DNA from 4 places in the Burkholderia sp. NRF60-BP8 genome. Region 2 is predicted to be linked to each of the others. Evidence: predicted binding sites of a transcription regulator. Region 2 holds the regulator's gene; each other region holds the start of a gene.

Region 1 (3,478 bases), 350 kb from region 2:
CACGGTCGCGAGCGGCTGCGCCTGCGGCTCGGACGAGGCGGCGGCCAGCTCGGCCCGCGCGGGCGTCCAGCGCGTATCGGTGTGCGCGGCCAGCGGATCGGCGGGGTCGAGCGGCGACGATGCGTTCTGCCGGGCGGCCGCCGGCGCGGCCTGCGCCGGGTCGCGTGCAGGCGCGCCGCCGCCCTGGGGCGGCGGGGGCGCGCTGGCCCGTGCGGTGGCCGGCAGCGGCGGGCGCTGCGCGAGCAGTTCGTCGAGCACGTCGGTCGGCTCGTGCGGAACGGCTTGCGGGTCGGCCGGCGCGAGCGCGGTCGCGAGGCGCGCCTGCGGCTCGCGCAACAGCGCCGCGAGCGGACGCTGGCCGGCCAGCCACTGCGCGAGATGGGATTCGTAGAAGAGGCCGCTTTCGCTCACGGCCTGCGCGAGCGCCGCGCGCAACGCCGCGACCGGCGGCGGCGCGGCCGCCTCGCGCGCCGCCGCGGTGGACGACGCTTCGGCGGAAGCGGGCGTAGAGGACGCCGCGGGACTGGACGCAGCCGGCACGCGCGCCGGCGCGGGCGTATCGGCGAGCAGCACGGCGGGATCGGCCAGCAGCGGCAGCCGACCGACGATCGCCGGCGTCGCATCGCCGCCCGAGCGCGAAATCGCGTCGAGCGCGCGCCCGACCTCGGACAGCGCGGTCTGCGTGGAAGCCGGCGGCGCGGCGGGCGGACTGCCGGCCGACGGCGAGGACGACGCGCCGGCGCCCGGCGTGCCGACCTGCGAGGTCGCGCCGCCGCCGGCGGGCGCCGATACGGTGCCGGTCAGCAAGCTGTCGAGGCGGCTCGCCAGCAGCGCGGCCGCAACGGAGTCGATACCGGTCATGATCGGAGCCTGCTCACCTTGGGGTCCGTTTGCGTGGGCAAACGGACCGACACATCGTTGCGAATCCGGCGCGGCACACCGGCGCCGCCCGCGGGAACGGCGCGCGCCGCGTACGGCACCGGGCCCGGGCGCCTCGCGCCCGTCTTCCGGACGACGGCCCTATCCGCGCGCGCGATAGAGATCGGTCAATACCTGGGTCGAGCGCCGCGCCTCGAACAGCGCGGACAGCCGCGCGACGTCCGGGCTCACGAGATCGCGGATCGCGGCGTCGTCGGCCAGGATGCGGCGGATCAGGTCGAGCTTGCGGCCGAGATCCGATTCGTCGAGCGCGACGCCCGGATCGGCCTCCTTCAATCCGTCCACGAGCTGCATGAATTCGGCCTGCAACTCCGGCAACGCGTTCCAGTCGGCGCCGCGCGCGGCGCAGAGCATCCGGCTCGACACGGCGGCGAGCGCCTCGTAACGCGCGAAGTATTCGGCCTTGTGATTCATCGTGATGCTTCCGCTGCCTGTTGCGCGGCCATCCGCGCGACTTCCGGGGCGATGCCCGTCCATGCTTCCTCGAGCGTCGCGAGCAAGCCGTCGACCTCGACCAGCATCGCGTCGCTCGCCTGCGCGTTCGCTTCCAGCAGGCGCCGGCCGATATACGCATACAGCGCATGGAGCCGGTCGGCGATCTCGCCGCCCGCGTCGCGGTTCAGCGACGCCTGCAGGCCGCTCTCGACGATCCGGATCGCCTTGCCGATCGCTTCGCCGCGGCCGGCTACGTTGTCTTGCTGCAAATGCATGCGCGCCAGCGCGATCGCCTGCCGCGCCCCCTGGTACAGCATCGCGATCAGCCGATGCGGGGAGGCGCCCATCACCCCGGTCTCGACGCCGACACGCGCGTACGCACTGGCTCCAGCGTGTCCTGGGGAAAACATGCGCTTCTCCTTTATTTGCCTTGGCTATGCGGGAGCCGCCGCCGTGCGTCGCACGGCGCGGCCTTCACCGGAGTTATCGGAAGGGATTTGAAAAGCTTTAGGTGCGCCGGGGCTGCCGGCGGGCCAGCGTCGCCGGCCCGTTGGCTCCGTTCCGCAAGCGCCGGACCGTCGTCGGAAGGCCGCCCCCGGATGCCCGTCGTCGGATAGCCGCCCCCGGATGCCCGTCGCCTCACACCGACATCTGCATGATGTCGTTGTAAGCGCTCACTAGCTTGTTGCGGACCTGGAGCCCGAACTGGAAGCCGATATTGGCTTTCTGCATGTCGACCATCACGTCGTTCAGCGAGATGTTCGGCGCGCCGACCTCGAACGCCTTCGCCTCGCCGAGCGCGCGCTGCTGGTCGCCGCTGATCTTGTCGAGCGACGCCTTCATCGCGCTCGCGAACGTGCCGGCCGTCGCCGCGCCCGAGCCGGCCAGCGCCGCCGTCGGGCTCGCGACGCCGCCGGACGCCTGCGCGGCCATCGACTGCATCTGTTGCAACACCGAACCGATTCCGCTGACGTTCGCAGTCATGCTGTCCCCAGACCTAGAGAAGTGACCCGGACGCGCCGGGCGTTTCCGCCGGCGCCGCACCACGCGCACCATGCCGGATCGCGAAAAAGGATAGCAGCGCGGCGCGCGTCAAAGCCGAGAAAGTACGGGGGAAACCCCGCTCTTTTCGGTCGATCGGAGTGCGCCGCGGGTCACGATAATCGCATCGTGTCATTGTCCGCCCGCTCGCCCGAGCGAGCTCAGTCGCCCCGCTCCGGAGAAACTCGACGCATGGATTCGCAGGCCAACTCGCTGATCAACCCAGACGCCCGCGCGGGCCTCAGCCCGGCGCCCGGCGCCGCCGCGGCCGCCGCGTTGCCGGGCGCGGGCGGCGCAGGCGCGGACTTCGGGCTGGGCGGCTTCGCCGAACGCATTCCCGGCATCTCGCGGATGAAGGGCAACCCGAAGCTGCCGTTCGTGATCGCCGTCGCGTTCGCGATCGCCGCGATCACCGCGCTCGTGCTGTGGAGCCGGGCGCCCGACTACCGCGTGCTGTACAGCAACCTGTCGGACCGCGACGGCGGCGCGATCATTGCCGCGCTCCAGCAGGCAAACGTGCCGTACAAGTTCGCCGATGCCGGCGGCGCGATCCTCGTGCCGTCGAACCAGGTGCACGAAACGCGGCTGAAGCTCGCCGCGATGGGGCTGCCGAAGGGCGGCTCGGTCGGCTTCGAGCTGATGGACAACCAGAAATTCGGCATCAGCCAGTTCGCCGAGCAGATCAACTACCAGCGCGCGCTCGAAGGCGAGCTGCAGCGCACCATCGAATCGATCAACGCCGTGCGCGGCGCGCGCGTGCATCTCGCGATCCCGAAGCCGTCGGTGTTCGTGCGCGACAAGGAAGCGCCGAGCGCGTCGGTGTTCGTCGACCTCTACCCGGGCCGCGTGCTCGACGAGGGCCAGGTGCAGGCGATCACGCGGATGGTGTCGTCCGGCGTGCCCGACATGCCGGCGAAGAACGTGACGATCGTCGACCAGGACGGCAACCTGCTGACCCAGACCGCATCCGCTTCCGGCCTCGACGCGAGCCAGCTCAAGTACGTGCAGCAGGTCGAGCACAACACGCAGAAGCGCATCGACGCGATCCTCGCGCCGATCTTCG
Region 2 (3,478 bases):
ACAGCACCGACAGGTTCGCGCCGATGCGCGCCAGGTGCAAGCGCGCGACCTTTTCGTCGAGATGCTTCGGCAGCACGTACACCTTGTTCTCGTACTGCTCGCCGCGCGTGAACAGTTCGATCTGCGCGAGCGTCTGGTTCGCGAACGAGTTCGACATCACGAACGACGGATGGCCGGTCGCGCAGCCGAGGTTCACGAGGCGGCCTTCGGCCAGCAGGATCACGCGCTTGCCGTCCGGGAAAATGATGTGGTCGACCTGCGGCTTGATGTTTTCCCACTGGTACTGGCGCGTCGACGCGACGTCGATTTCCGAGTCGAAGTGGCCGATGTTGCAGACGATCGCGTTGTGACGCATCGCCTTCATGTGATCGTGGTTGATCACGTGGTAGTTGCCGGTCGCCGTCACGAAGATGTCGGCCTTGTCCGCCGCGTATTCCATCGTCACGACGCGGTAGCCTTCCATCGCCGCCTGCAGCGCGCAGATCGGATCGACTTCGGTGACCCACACGGTCGCACCCAGGCCGCGCAGCGATTGCGCGCAACCCTTGCCCACGTCGCCGTAGCCCGCGACGACCGCGACCTTGCCCGCGATCATCACGTCGGTCGCGCGCTTGATGCCGTCGACGAGCGACTCGCGGCAGCCGTACAGGTTGTCGAACTTCGACTTCGTGACCGAATCGTTCACGTTGAACGCCGGGAACGGCAGGCGGCCGTCCTTTTCCATCTGGTACAGGCGATGCACGCCGGTCGTGGTTTCTTCGGTCACGCCCTTGATGTGCGCGAGGCGCTTCGAGTACCAGTTCGCGTCGACGTCGAGGTGCGCCGCGATCGACTTGTACAGCGCGACTTCTTCCTCGTTGGTCGGCTTCGCGATCACCGAACGGTCCTTCTCGGCCTTCGAGCCGAGGATCAGCAGCAGCGTGGCATCGCCGCCGTCATCCAGGATCATGTTCGCGAATTCGCCGTTCGGCCATTCGAAGATGCGGTGCGAGAACTCCCAGTATTCGTCGAGCGATTCGCCCTTGAACGCGAACACCGGCGTGCCGGCTTCGACGATCGCGGCCGCCGCGTGATCCTGGGTCGAGAAGATGTTGCACGACGCCCAGCGCACGTCCGCGCCGAGCGCCTTCAGCGTCTCGATCAGCACGCCCGTCTGGATCGTCATGTGCAGCGAACCGGCAATGCGCGCGCCCTTCAGCGGCTGCTGCGCCTTGTATTCGTCGCGGATCTGCACGAGGCCCGGCATTTCGGTCTCGGCGATGTTCAGTTCCTTGCGGCCCCAGCCGGCCAGCGCCATGTCGGCGACGACGTAATCGTGGGAAGCCTTGGAATCGATAATGGCGTTCATCACGCCCTCCTTTCTAAAAAGTTTCTAGATTGGTGACGTGAGCGCCGTTCAGGAAGCGGGGCCGGCAGCGAAAAAATCGCTGCACGGCTGCTTGGTGAAGCCTTCCGAGCCTGGCGGACGCTGGATGGTCCGTCGCAACGCTCCTCGGAAAACGGAGGGGATTGTAGCAAATCGGCGCGCGAAATGCGCAAGCGCCGAGCAACCGCGGCACGGGCGCGCGGCGTCGGCGCGCGCGGCCGTTCCAAAGGGTCAGGACTCCGCGCCGACCCACGCCTGTTCGCGCAGCCGCGCACGCAGGCGCGCAACGGCCTGGCTGTGCAACTGGCACACGCGCGATTCGCTCACCTCGAGGACCGCGCCGATCTCGCGCAGATTCAGACCCCGTTCGTAGTACAGCGACATCAGCAGCTTCTCGCGCTCCGGCAGCCGCTCGATCGCCTCGACGAGCGCCTCGCGCAGGTGCTCGTCGAGCAACGCCGACAGCGGATCGGCGTGATCGACGCGATAGCGGTCGAGAAACGGCTCGTCGTCGGCGGCGCGGTCGAAATCCTCGTAGTAGATGAGCTGGCTGCCGTGCAGGTCCTGCAGCATCCCCTGGTATTCGTCGAGCGGCATGTTCAGGTGCTGCGCGATCTCGGTCTCGCTCGCCGAGCGGCCGAGGTGCTGCTCGACCTGGTGCACCGCGTGCTCGACCTCGCGCGACGTCTTGCGCAGGCTGCGCGGCAGCCAGTCGTTGCTGCGCAGCTCGTCGAGCATCGCGCCGCGGATGCGCTGCGTCGCGTAGGTCTCGAACTGCGCGCCCTGGTCTTCCTTGTAGCGGCCGGCCGCGTCCATCAGGCCGATCATGCCGGCCTGGATCAGGTCGTCGAGATCGACACTCGCCGGCATCTTCGCGACGAGCTGCAGCCCGAGGCGGCGCACGAGCGGCGCGTATTGCGCGAGCACGTCGGCCTGGGACATCTTTCCTTGAGCGTTGTACATCATGGCTCCCTCCTTCGGGTGGCGCTCACGCGGCGTGTGCCGCGCCCGCCTCGTACGACGGCTTGCCGCCGGCGTGGACCGCGCGGCCCGCGCCCGAACGCGGGCGCATCGGCCAGTACAACAGGTCGGCGGCAATCTGCCGGTAGTCGCGCGCGGCAGCCGACGACGGGAACGCGTCGACCACCGCATGCATCAGTTCGCGGGCGTGCTCGACGAGCGGATCGGCGCTCACGCAGCCCGCGTCGGCGATCGATACGGTCAGGTAGCGGCTCGCGACGCCCGCGAGATTGTCGAAGGCCGTCTTCGCGTCCGCGTGGCTGCCGACCTGGTTGGTCAGCACGCGGAACTGCGCGAACGCGTGCGCGAAATGCAGCCGCTTCATGCACGCGTACGCCTCGGTGATCGCCTGCGCGGCGACCCGCGTGACGACCAGCACGTCGTGGGCTTCGCGCGCGAGCGCCGAGAACGAGCCGTCGGCGCCGAGCTGCGCGTCGACGAGGACGATGTCGGCCGGGCCGTCGATGAAGTCGCTCAGTTGCGCGTCGCTGTAGCCGGCGCGCGCGAGCCGCGCGGCGCCGCACAGGCCGAAGCCGGCCGCCACCCGCGTGCGTTCGCCGTCGCGCAGCCACGCGCCGGCGAGCGTCGCGCTGGCCGAATGCACGTCGGCGCGCTCGTCGACGACGAGCACGTCCTTGCCGAGCGACGCGAGCGCCGCCGCGAGGTTCACCACGGTGGACGTGCAGCCGACGCCCGCCGGGCCGCCCGTCACCGCGACGATGCGCGACGCGCGCCCGGCCAGCAGGCGCCGCAGCCCTTCTGCCTGGTCGATGATCCGTTTATCCAAATCGCACCTCGTGCAGCTCGGCGGTGGAACGTGCGGTCAGTGCGGAAAGCAGCGTCGGCATGTCCTCGTCTTGCGGCACGAAGGGCGAGCCGTCGCGCGGCACACAGAACGCGCTCTTCAGCAGGAATCGGGTCGATGCGACGTACAGGTTCTCCGGCACCTTCTGGCCGGTCGACACGTAGTGGACCGGCAGCTTGTAGCGGATCACCGTGTCGAGCACGCCGCCGAGGTGGGTCGCCTCGTCGAGCTTCGTGAGAATGCAACCGGCCAGGTTCGGATGCTCGCCCGCGCTGCGGTACGCCTGC
Region 3 (3,478 bases), 390 kb from region 2:
CGGCTGTTCGATGAGACGCAGGCCGCGTCGCTCGACTGGGCGAGCCTCGCCGATCGCGAGATCGATCGTGCGATCGCGCTGCCGGGCTGGAACGTCGAGCGGCCGATCTTCGAGATCCCTGCAACGGTGACCGGCGTGAGCGTCGCGCAGAACCTCGACGCGCTGAACTGCCGGCTCGCCGCGCATACCGGCGCGGCGGACGGCAAGACGGCGTTCTTCACCTGCGCGTCGGACGATCTCGCGTATCTGCTGAACAGCCGCGGCTATCACATCCCGAATACGTCGTCGCACCTCGGTTTCCTGTTCGCGATCGGCGATCAGGTGGCGCTGTTTTTGCCGGAAGGCTGCGACCGCTGCGAGGTCGCGCTCGATTCGTATCCGGCGCTGCACGTGATCCGCCGCGACGTCGCCGCGCTCGAGCGCTTCCTCGCGCAGTTCGCGGTCGAGCACGTGTGCTATGGCTTCGAATCGGTGAACTGCGCGCTCGTCGACGCGGTGAAACGGGTGTGGCCGCACGCGCGGCACGCCGATTTCAACCCGGTCGAGGCGATGCGCGCGAGCAAGACGTCGGCGGTGCTCGCGCACTTTCGCGACGCGTTCGCGCGCAGCTCCGCGGCGATCGCCGAGACGATGCGCTGGGCGAAGACCGGCGAGCCGGGCGTGCGCCACACCGAGTACGACCTTGCGCGCACGATCAACGACGCGTACGGCGCACGCTCGGCGGTCGCGCTGTCGTTTCCGTCGATCGCGGCGAACGGCGCGAACAGCGCGTTCGCGCATTACACGGCGGCGAGCGCCGACGTCGAGCTGACCGAAGGCGAACTCGTGCTGCTCGACAGCGGCGCGTACTACGAAGCCGGCTTCGCGACGGACTGCACGCGCGTGGTGCTGCGTCGCACGCGGCCGGACACGGTCGCGCAGCCGTGGCAGCGCGAGATATACACGGTCGCGCTGAAGGCCTGCATCAAGGGGCTCGTCGCGCGCTTTCCGGCAAGCGCGACGGGCGGCGACGTCGATGCGCTGGTGCGGCAGGTGTGTCGCGATCATGGCTACGATTTCGGCCACGGTACCGGGCACGGCGTCGGGATTCACGTCCACGAGGGCGGCGTGCGATTCGCGCCGGGCGCGCGGTACGGGCTGGTGCCGAATGCGGTGATTTCGGTCGAGCCGGGCATCTACCTTCCGGGCAAGGGCGGCGTGCGGATCGAGAACATCGTGATCGTGCGGCCGGACGACGCGCAGCCGGGCACCGTGACGTTCGAGAACGTCGTGACGGTCGGCTACGACTGGGATCTGATCGATCTCGACCTGCTGGACGACGCCGAGCGCGCGTATCTGCGCGACTACGAGCGGCTGTGCGCGGAGCGCGGCACGCAGGTCACCGCGTGTCCGCTGTTGTAACGACGGGGGAGGCAGGGGCGCGGCCGCCGGGCGGCCGCGCGGCGCGACGTCAGCGCGTCAGCGCCGAGACGCGTCCGTCGGGGCCGTACACGCCGGCCGGCGCGGGCGCCGAGCGCAGCACCGCGAGCGCGCGCTCGTTGTAGTCTATCCGGATCCGGATCAGCATCCCGTTGTTCGCATTGGCTTGGCGCGCGCGTTCGGCGGCCTGTTGCAGCAGTTGCCAGCGGCCCGCGAGGCGTGCATCGCGCTCGGCCGCCTGGTCCATGCCTTTCTTGCCGGCCGGAAAGCCGAGCGCGGAAAGCTGCGTGTCGCGCGTGCGTTCGAGCTGCGCGAGCCGGTCGATCAGCGCGCTTTTCTTCTCGACGATCCCGGGCAGCATCTCGAGCGGCTCGGCCGTCGTCAGCGCCTTTTCCTCGTAGACGAGCAGGGACGCGAACGCTTCGACCGTCGCGTGTTCGTCGTTGACCGTGGCCAGCAGCTCTTCTCTCATCGCGTCATGCTCGTCGCGCCGGTGCGTGCAGTGCTGCGCGCGCCGGCAAACCGGGTGAACCGGCCACGAGGCCGGGATTAGCTGCCCTGCGGGCGCTGCTGCTGCAGCAGTTCGCGGGCGGTGTTCAATACGCCGTCGGCAATCTTGTTCGCGTCGATCGTCAGCGTGCCGTTGTTCAGCGCGTCCTTGATCGACTGGACCAGGCCCGTGTCGATATCGGCGTCGCCCGACGCGGATACCGAACGCAGCTGGCCCGACAGACCCGACAGGTTCACGGTCGTGTCGCCGCCGGTCGATCCAGCGTCGGCTGCCTGCCCGGACGACTGGGCCGTGCCGGACTGCGCACGGGCCGCGCCGGTGCCGGTCGGCGCGAGGGGGCTCGGTTTCGGAGTGGAATCGATCTTCACGATGGGTTTCCTGTACGGTTTGACCCAGATAACGGCCGGGTCGGCCCGAACTTTAGCATCGCGCGCCCGAAATGCTCCGAATAAACAATTCTTTACATTCTTGCGGCAGATCCGTCCCTACAGCGGAATTTCGACGGTGCCGGCGTCCTTGACGATTGCCGTGACGATCTGCCCGGCCGCCATCCGCACCCGCACCGACTGGCCCGGCGCCGCATTCGCGAGCGCGCTGCCCTCCGCCGAAATCGTGAAGCCGGGGCCGGCCGCGACGACCCGCACCGTCTGGCCGGCCGACACCGACGCGGCGCTCTTCAGCATGTCCTGCCGCAGCGGCAGGCCGGCCGAGATGCGCGCGAGGGCGGTCGCGCCGATCGCCTGCGCCGGATCGGTGATCACCGCGAGCGGCAGCACCGTCAGGTCGCCGTCGCGCGCGACGAGGTCGGCCGCGGACAGCGGCTCGCCGGGCGCGATCTGGCGCGCGGCGACGTAATAGGTGGCCTGCACGGCGACCTTCGCCTGCAGGTAGACGGTCCACGGCCGCTCGCCCGCGCAGCGCACGCCGACCGTCGTGCGGCCCCACAGGCGCGCGCCGGTCGGCAGGAACGGTTCGAGCGTCGTGCACGCGGCGAGCCCGCGCGGAAAGGCGGTCGTGACGGTCGCGGTGGTCTTGCCGGGCAGGCCGGCGATCTGCTGCTGCAGGAACGCGAGCGCCGCGCGCCGGATCGTTTCGGGGTCTTGCCGGCCGGGCGGCGTCGGCTGTGCCGTGGGCTCGGCCGCCGCCGGTGCACGCGGGGCCGGCGCGGATGAAGCGGCGCGCGCCGCGGCGATGCGGGCGGCAAGCGCCTGCCGGGGGGGCGACGCGGATTCGGCGGTACCGGTGCCGGCAACGACGGTCGCGACACCGCCGGGATCGACGGCGCGCGGCGCGCCGTAAGCGGCGTTTGCGGCATTCGCGCGGGCTGCTGCGTAGACGGGGCGTGGTGCTGGCGCCGGTACCGGCGCAGGGGCCGGAACGCTCGTCACCGCCATCGATCCGGCCGGCTGCGCCGTGTAGCCGTTGGCGGTCATGCCGACGGCGCCGGGCATGCCGGAAGCGCCGCCGGCGGCCGCACCGGCCATGCCGATCAACCCGCCGGCACCGCCCGCCGCGACACCCGCCGCACCACCCATGGCCGCATCCGCG
Region 4 (3,478 bases), 890 kb from region 2:
TTGCAGGTCTTGCGAAGCTCGATCGCGCCGTCCACTTTCACGGCGCCGGACGCGACGATCAGCTTCGCGGTGCCGCCGCTGTCCGCGAGACCGGTGATCTTGAGAAGGTTGTGCAGCTCGACGTATTCGCCGGTCAGCGTGAAATCCAGATTGGGCATGACGAGGAAGGGGCGCTACGCGCGGGAGGAAACGCTCCGCATCATACGGCACCGCGCGCCCGCACGCGAGCGCGGGCGGCCGCCGGCGGATGTAAAGGACTGTGAGCGATTCGTCAGCAAATGAAACGGTGGGTAACAGTCTGAGAGATTCGCGAACCGGCCGTGCGGGCGGCCGGTCTTCTGTCGTACCTGCTGCGTGTTGCGGCGGGGACGCGACGGGCCGCATCGCTGCGGTCCGGACGCACAACTTCTTGAGGAGAATTGCCATGTCCAAGATTCGTACGATGCTGATCGGTGCCGCGCTGACGGCGTTCGCCACTTCGGCCGCATTCGCCCAGACGGGCACGACGGCGCAAGGCGCAGCCGGCGCCGGCGTGCAGGCGCAGACGCCGGCGGCGGGTGTCGGTGCGGGCGCGCAGGGCGGCGCCGGCGCGAACGCGTCGGGCAATGCGACGGGCGGTGCGACCGATGCGGTCGGCGCGGCGGCCGATGGCGCGAAGGATACGACGTCGTCGGCCGTTCATTCGGCCAAGAAGCATACGAAGCATGCGGCGAAGTCGGCCAAGGGCCATGCGGGCTCGGCCAAGGCGAAGGCCGACGAGGCGACCGAAGGCGGCGCATCGGTCGGCGCGCAGGGCGGTGCATCGGCGCAGGGCGCCACGCAGTAAGCGTGTCCGACGCCGTCGCGACGCGCGCCTGGAGCGGCGCGTCGCGACGGCAATCGTCAGGCGGCCCGGTTCGCTTCGCGCGACCGGGCCGTTTTCGTGGGGGGATGCGTTGCGCGGGACGAGCGCGGTCAGGGCCGGCGCTGGCCTTGCCCCTGTCCCTGGGCCGGCCGTGCGACGGCCGGCGTGAACACGCTGCGAAGCCAGGCGGCCAGGCGCGCGAAGACGTCGTACGGTTCCTCGACGAAGATCTCCGGCTTCAGCAGCCGCAGGTATTCCATGATCTGCTGCGCTTCCTGCTTCTGGAACGAGCCGTGCGCGAGCCCGAGCCGCAGCAGCCCGCGCAGTTCGCCGAGCTTGTCGCGTGCGGTGCTGCCGACGCTCATCTCGCACGCGAGCTTGGCCTCGTAGATCCGCTGCCGCAGCGATTCCGCGAGCCGCCACGCAGGTGTCTGCATCAGTTCCTCGAGCGTCTGGATGTCCTGCGCCGCGCTCTTGATCTGCGACGCGAGCGGGTCGATCAGCGACGCGTCGCCCTGCGCTTCGGCGACGATCGCCTTCGCCCAGTCGCGACATGCTTTCGCGAGTTCGTCGGGGGTCCATTCGGAGCGCGACGCGAAGCCGAAGCCGAATTCGCCGGCCTGCCGCATCAGGATCGCGACGACGTCCGGAAATTCCTTGTCGAGCGTGCGCTTGGCCCACGCGTACTGGCCGCCCTGCAGCATCCGCTGCACGGCGTGCTCGGTCAGCGGCACCATGTTGTCGAGCAGCTTGGCGCGCAGGAAATCCTCGAACGACGGCGTCGCGAATTGCGGGTCGAGTTTCAGCGACACGCGGACGAACGCATCGTAGTCCTTGCGCAGGGACTCGAGCGTGTCGTCCTTGAGGGAAAGGGTGATCTGGCCCATGAATCGTCTCGATGGCGGCCCGCGCAAGCCGGCGCCGGCGCGGCGCACCGGGAACGGGGCACGGCGTCGATCGACCGATGCGCGCCGGGGCCGGTGGCGGGTCTTCCTCTCCTATATCGGCGCACCGGGCGGAAACTTGAGCGCGCGCGACGCAGCCCGCGCTCAGGCGGGCGGCCAGTGCGGCAGTACGACCCCTTGCCACAGGAAGAACACCGCGAGCCCGGCGGCGATCGTCACGAGCGGGCGGCGGGTCGCGGCCGATACGAGCACGGCCGCGAGCGCGCCGACGAGCTGCGGGTTTCGCCAGGTCAGCTCGGCCGTGCCGCCGTGCGGCGAGACGGTCATCGGTACGATGATCGCGGTCAGCACGGTGACCGGCACGAAGCCGAGCGCGGTCCGCACGAGCGGCGGGAACGCCAGCCGCTCGCCGAACAGGAACAGCGTCGAGCGGATCGCATACGTGATGACGGCCATCCCGAGGATCAGCAGCGCGTAACTCACGATGCCGCCTCCGGGCGGGAGCCGGCGCGCGTGCGATCGTGCAGCAGCGTGAGCGCGACGCCGACCGCGACGCCGGCGGCGACCGCGCCGAGTAGCCCGAGCTTGTACGGCCAGCCCTGCCAGAAGTACGCGAGCGTGCCGGCCGTGGCGGCCGCCGAGAAGTAGCGCAGCGTGCCGAGCTGCGGGACGACGATCGCGATGAAGGTCGCCGCCATCGCGAAATCGAGGCCGAGCGACTGCAGGCCCGGGAATGCCGTGCCGAAGCCGATGCCCGCGAGCGTCCAGACCTGCCAGTTCAGGTACATCGCGAGCCCGGAGCCGAAAAAGTAGTGGGGGCCGATCGTACCGGGCGGGTAGTGCCGGTAGTGTCCGTAGGCGACCGCGAATACCTCGTCGGTCATCAACGCGCCGAGCGTCGCGCGCCAGCGCAGCGGCAGGTGGGCGACATAGGGCGCGAGCGTCGCGCTGTACAGCAGGTGGCGCAGGTTCACGATCAGCGTCGTGGCGAGCACGACGGCGAAACTCGCGCTGCCGGCGATCAGGCCGAGCGCGATGAACTGCGCGGAGCCCGCGAACACCGCGAGCGACATCAGCGCGCCGTGCCAGGCGGCGAGCGGGCCGCCGCCGACGAGCGTGCCGAAAATCACGCCGAACGGTGCTGCGCCGATCATCATCGGAATCGTGTCGCGTGCGCCGTCGAGCCATTCGTTGAGCGGGCGGCGCGGGGGCGATGCGGGTGTCTCGTTCAAGAAGCGCTCCTCCATGAGGGGGAGGATAGCGGGCCGGTGGCGAGCCGGCTTGTATGTTCTTGCGCCCGCCGCAGCGGCGCCGGTTCGCGTGTCGGCCGGCGCGGGGCGCGGGCGCGGCCGACGGTTGCGGGAAGCCGCGCGTCAGCTTGCCTGCCAGCGCCCGGGCGGCACGCCGAACATCCGTTTGAAATGCCGCGTGAAGTGGCTCTGGTCGACGAAGCCGCTGGCCGCCGCGACATCGGCGACGGGGATGCCCGCGCGCAGCGGCGCCAGCGCACGCTGCAGCCGCAACTGGTTGCGCCATGCATGCGGCGGCATGCCGACCGTACGGGTGAACAGGCGCGCCGCGTGAAACGGCGACAGGCCGGCCGCCTGCGCGACATCGTCGAGCGTCACCGCGCCCGTCAGATCGGCGGCGAGCCGCTCGCGCATCGCGTCGACGCGCGGTTCGTCGGCCGCGAGCGGCGCCGGCTGCGGCCGCACGTCGGCGTGGCGCG

The links. Region 2 encodes FliA, which starts transcription of late flagellar genes. Its sites were predicted from a motif close to CTAAAGTTTNNNNNNNNNNNGCCGNTA; they were not measured.
Region 1: fliS (flagellar export chaperone FliS) is a predicted target of FliA. The motif match lies at 1,859-1,885, and genes of this name have one in related genera.
Region 3: flgM (flagellar biosynthesis anti-sigma factor FlgM) is a predicted target of FliA. The motif match lies at 2,328-2,354, and genes of this name have one in related genera.
Region 4: WS54_RS18520 (DUF4088 family protein) is a predicted target of FliA. The motif match lies at 1,846-1,872, and genes of this name have one in related genera.

Annotation. Positions count from the first base shown of each region.
Region 1 is NZ_CP013373.1:3,303,505-3,306,982, forward strand. It holds gene fliK (flagellar hook-length control protein FliK) at 1-861, opposite strand, end outside; gene WS54_RS29030 (flagellar protein FliT) at 1,021-1,353, opposite strand; gene fliS (flagellar export chaperone FliS) at 1,350-1,784, opposite strand; gene fliE (flagellar hook-basal body complex protein FliE) at 2,014-2,358, opposite strand; gene fliF (flagellar basal-body MS-ring/collar protein FliF) at 2,608-3,478, shown strand, end outside.
Region 2 is NZ_CP013373.1:231,117-234,594, reverse strand. It holds gene ahcY (adenosylhomocysteinase) at 1-1,348, opposite strand, end outside; S-adenosyl-L-homocysteine riboswitch at 1,381-1,500, opposite strand; gene WS54_RS14080 (RNA polymerase sigma factor FliA) at 1,598-2,332, opposite strand; gene WS54_RS14075 (nucleotide-binding protein) at 2,355-3,173, opposite strand; gene flhF (flagellar biosynthesis protein FlhF) at 3,166-3,478, opposite strand, start outside.
Region 3 is NZ_CP013373.1:3,264,559-3,268,036, reverse strand. It holds gene WS54_RS28850 (M24 family metallopeptidase) at 1-1,401, shown strand, start outside; gene WS54_RS28845 (flagella synthesis protein FlgN) at 1,451-1,891, opposite strand; gene flgM (flagellar biosynthesis anti-sigma factor FlgM) at 1,969-2,298, opposite strand; gene flgA (flagellar basal body P-ring formation chaperone FlgA) at 2,416-3,478, opposite strand, start outside.
Region 4 is NZ_CP013373.1:1,117,775-1,121,252, forward strand. It holds gene WS54_RS18510 (RNA-binding S4 domain-containing protein) at 1-158, opposite strand, end outside; gene WS54_RS18515 (hypothetical protein) at 425-826, shown strand; gene WS54_RS18520 (DUF4088 family protein) at 955-1,731, opposite strand; gene WS54_RS18525 (AzlD domain-containing protein) at 1,894-2,232, opposite strand; gene WS54_RS18530 (AzlC family ABC transporter permease) at 2,229-2,996, opposite strand; gene WS54_RS18535 (AraC family transcriptional regulator) at 3,123-3,478, opposite strand, start outside.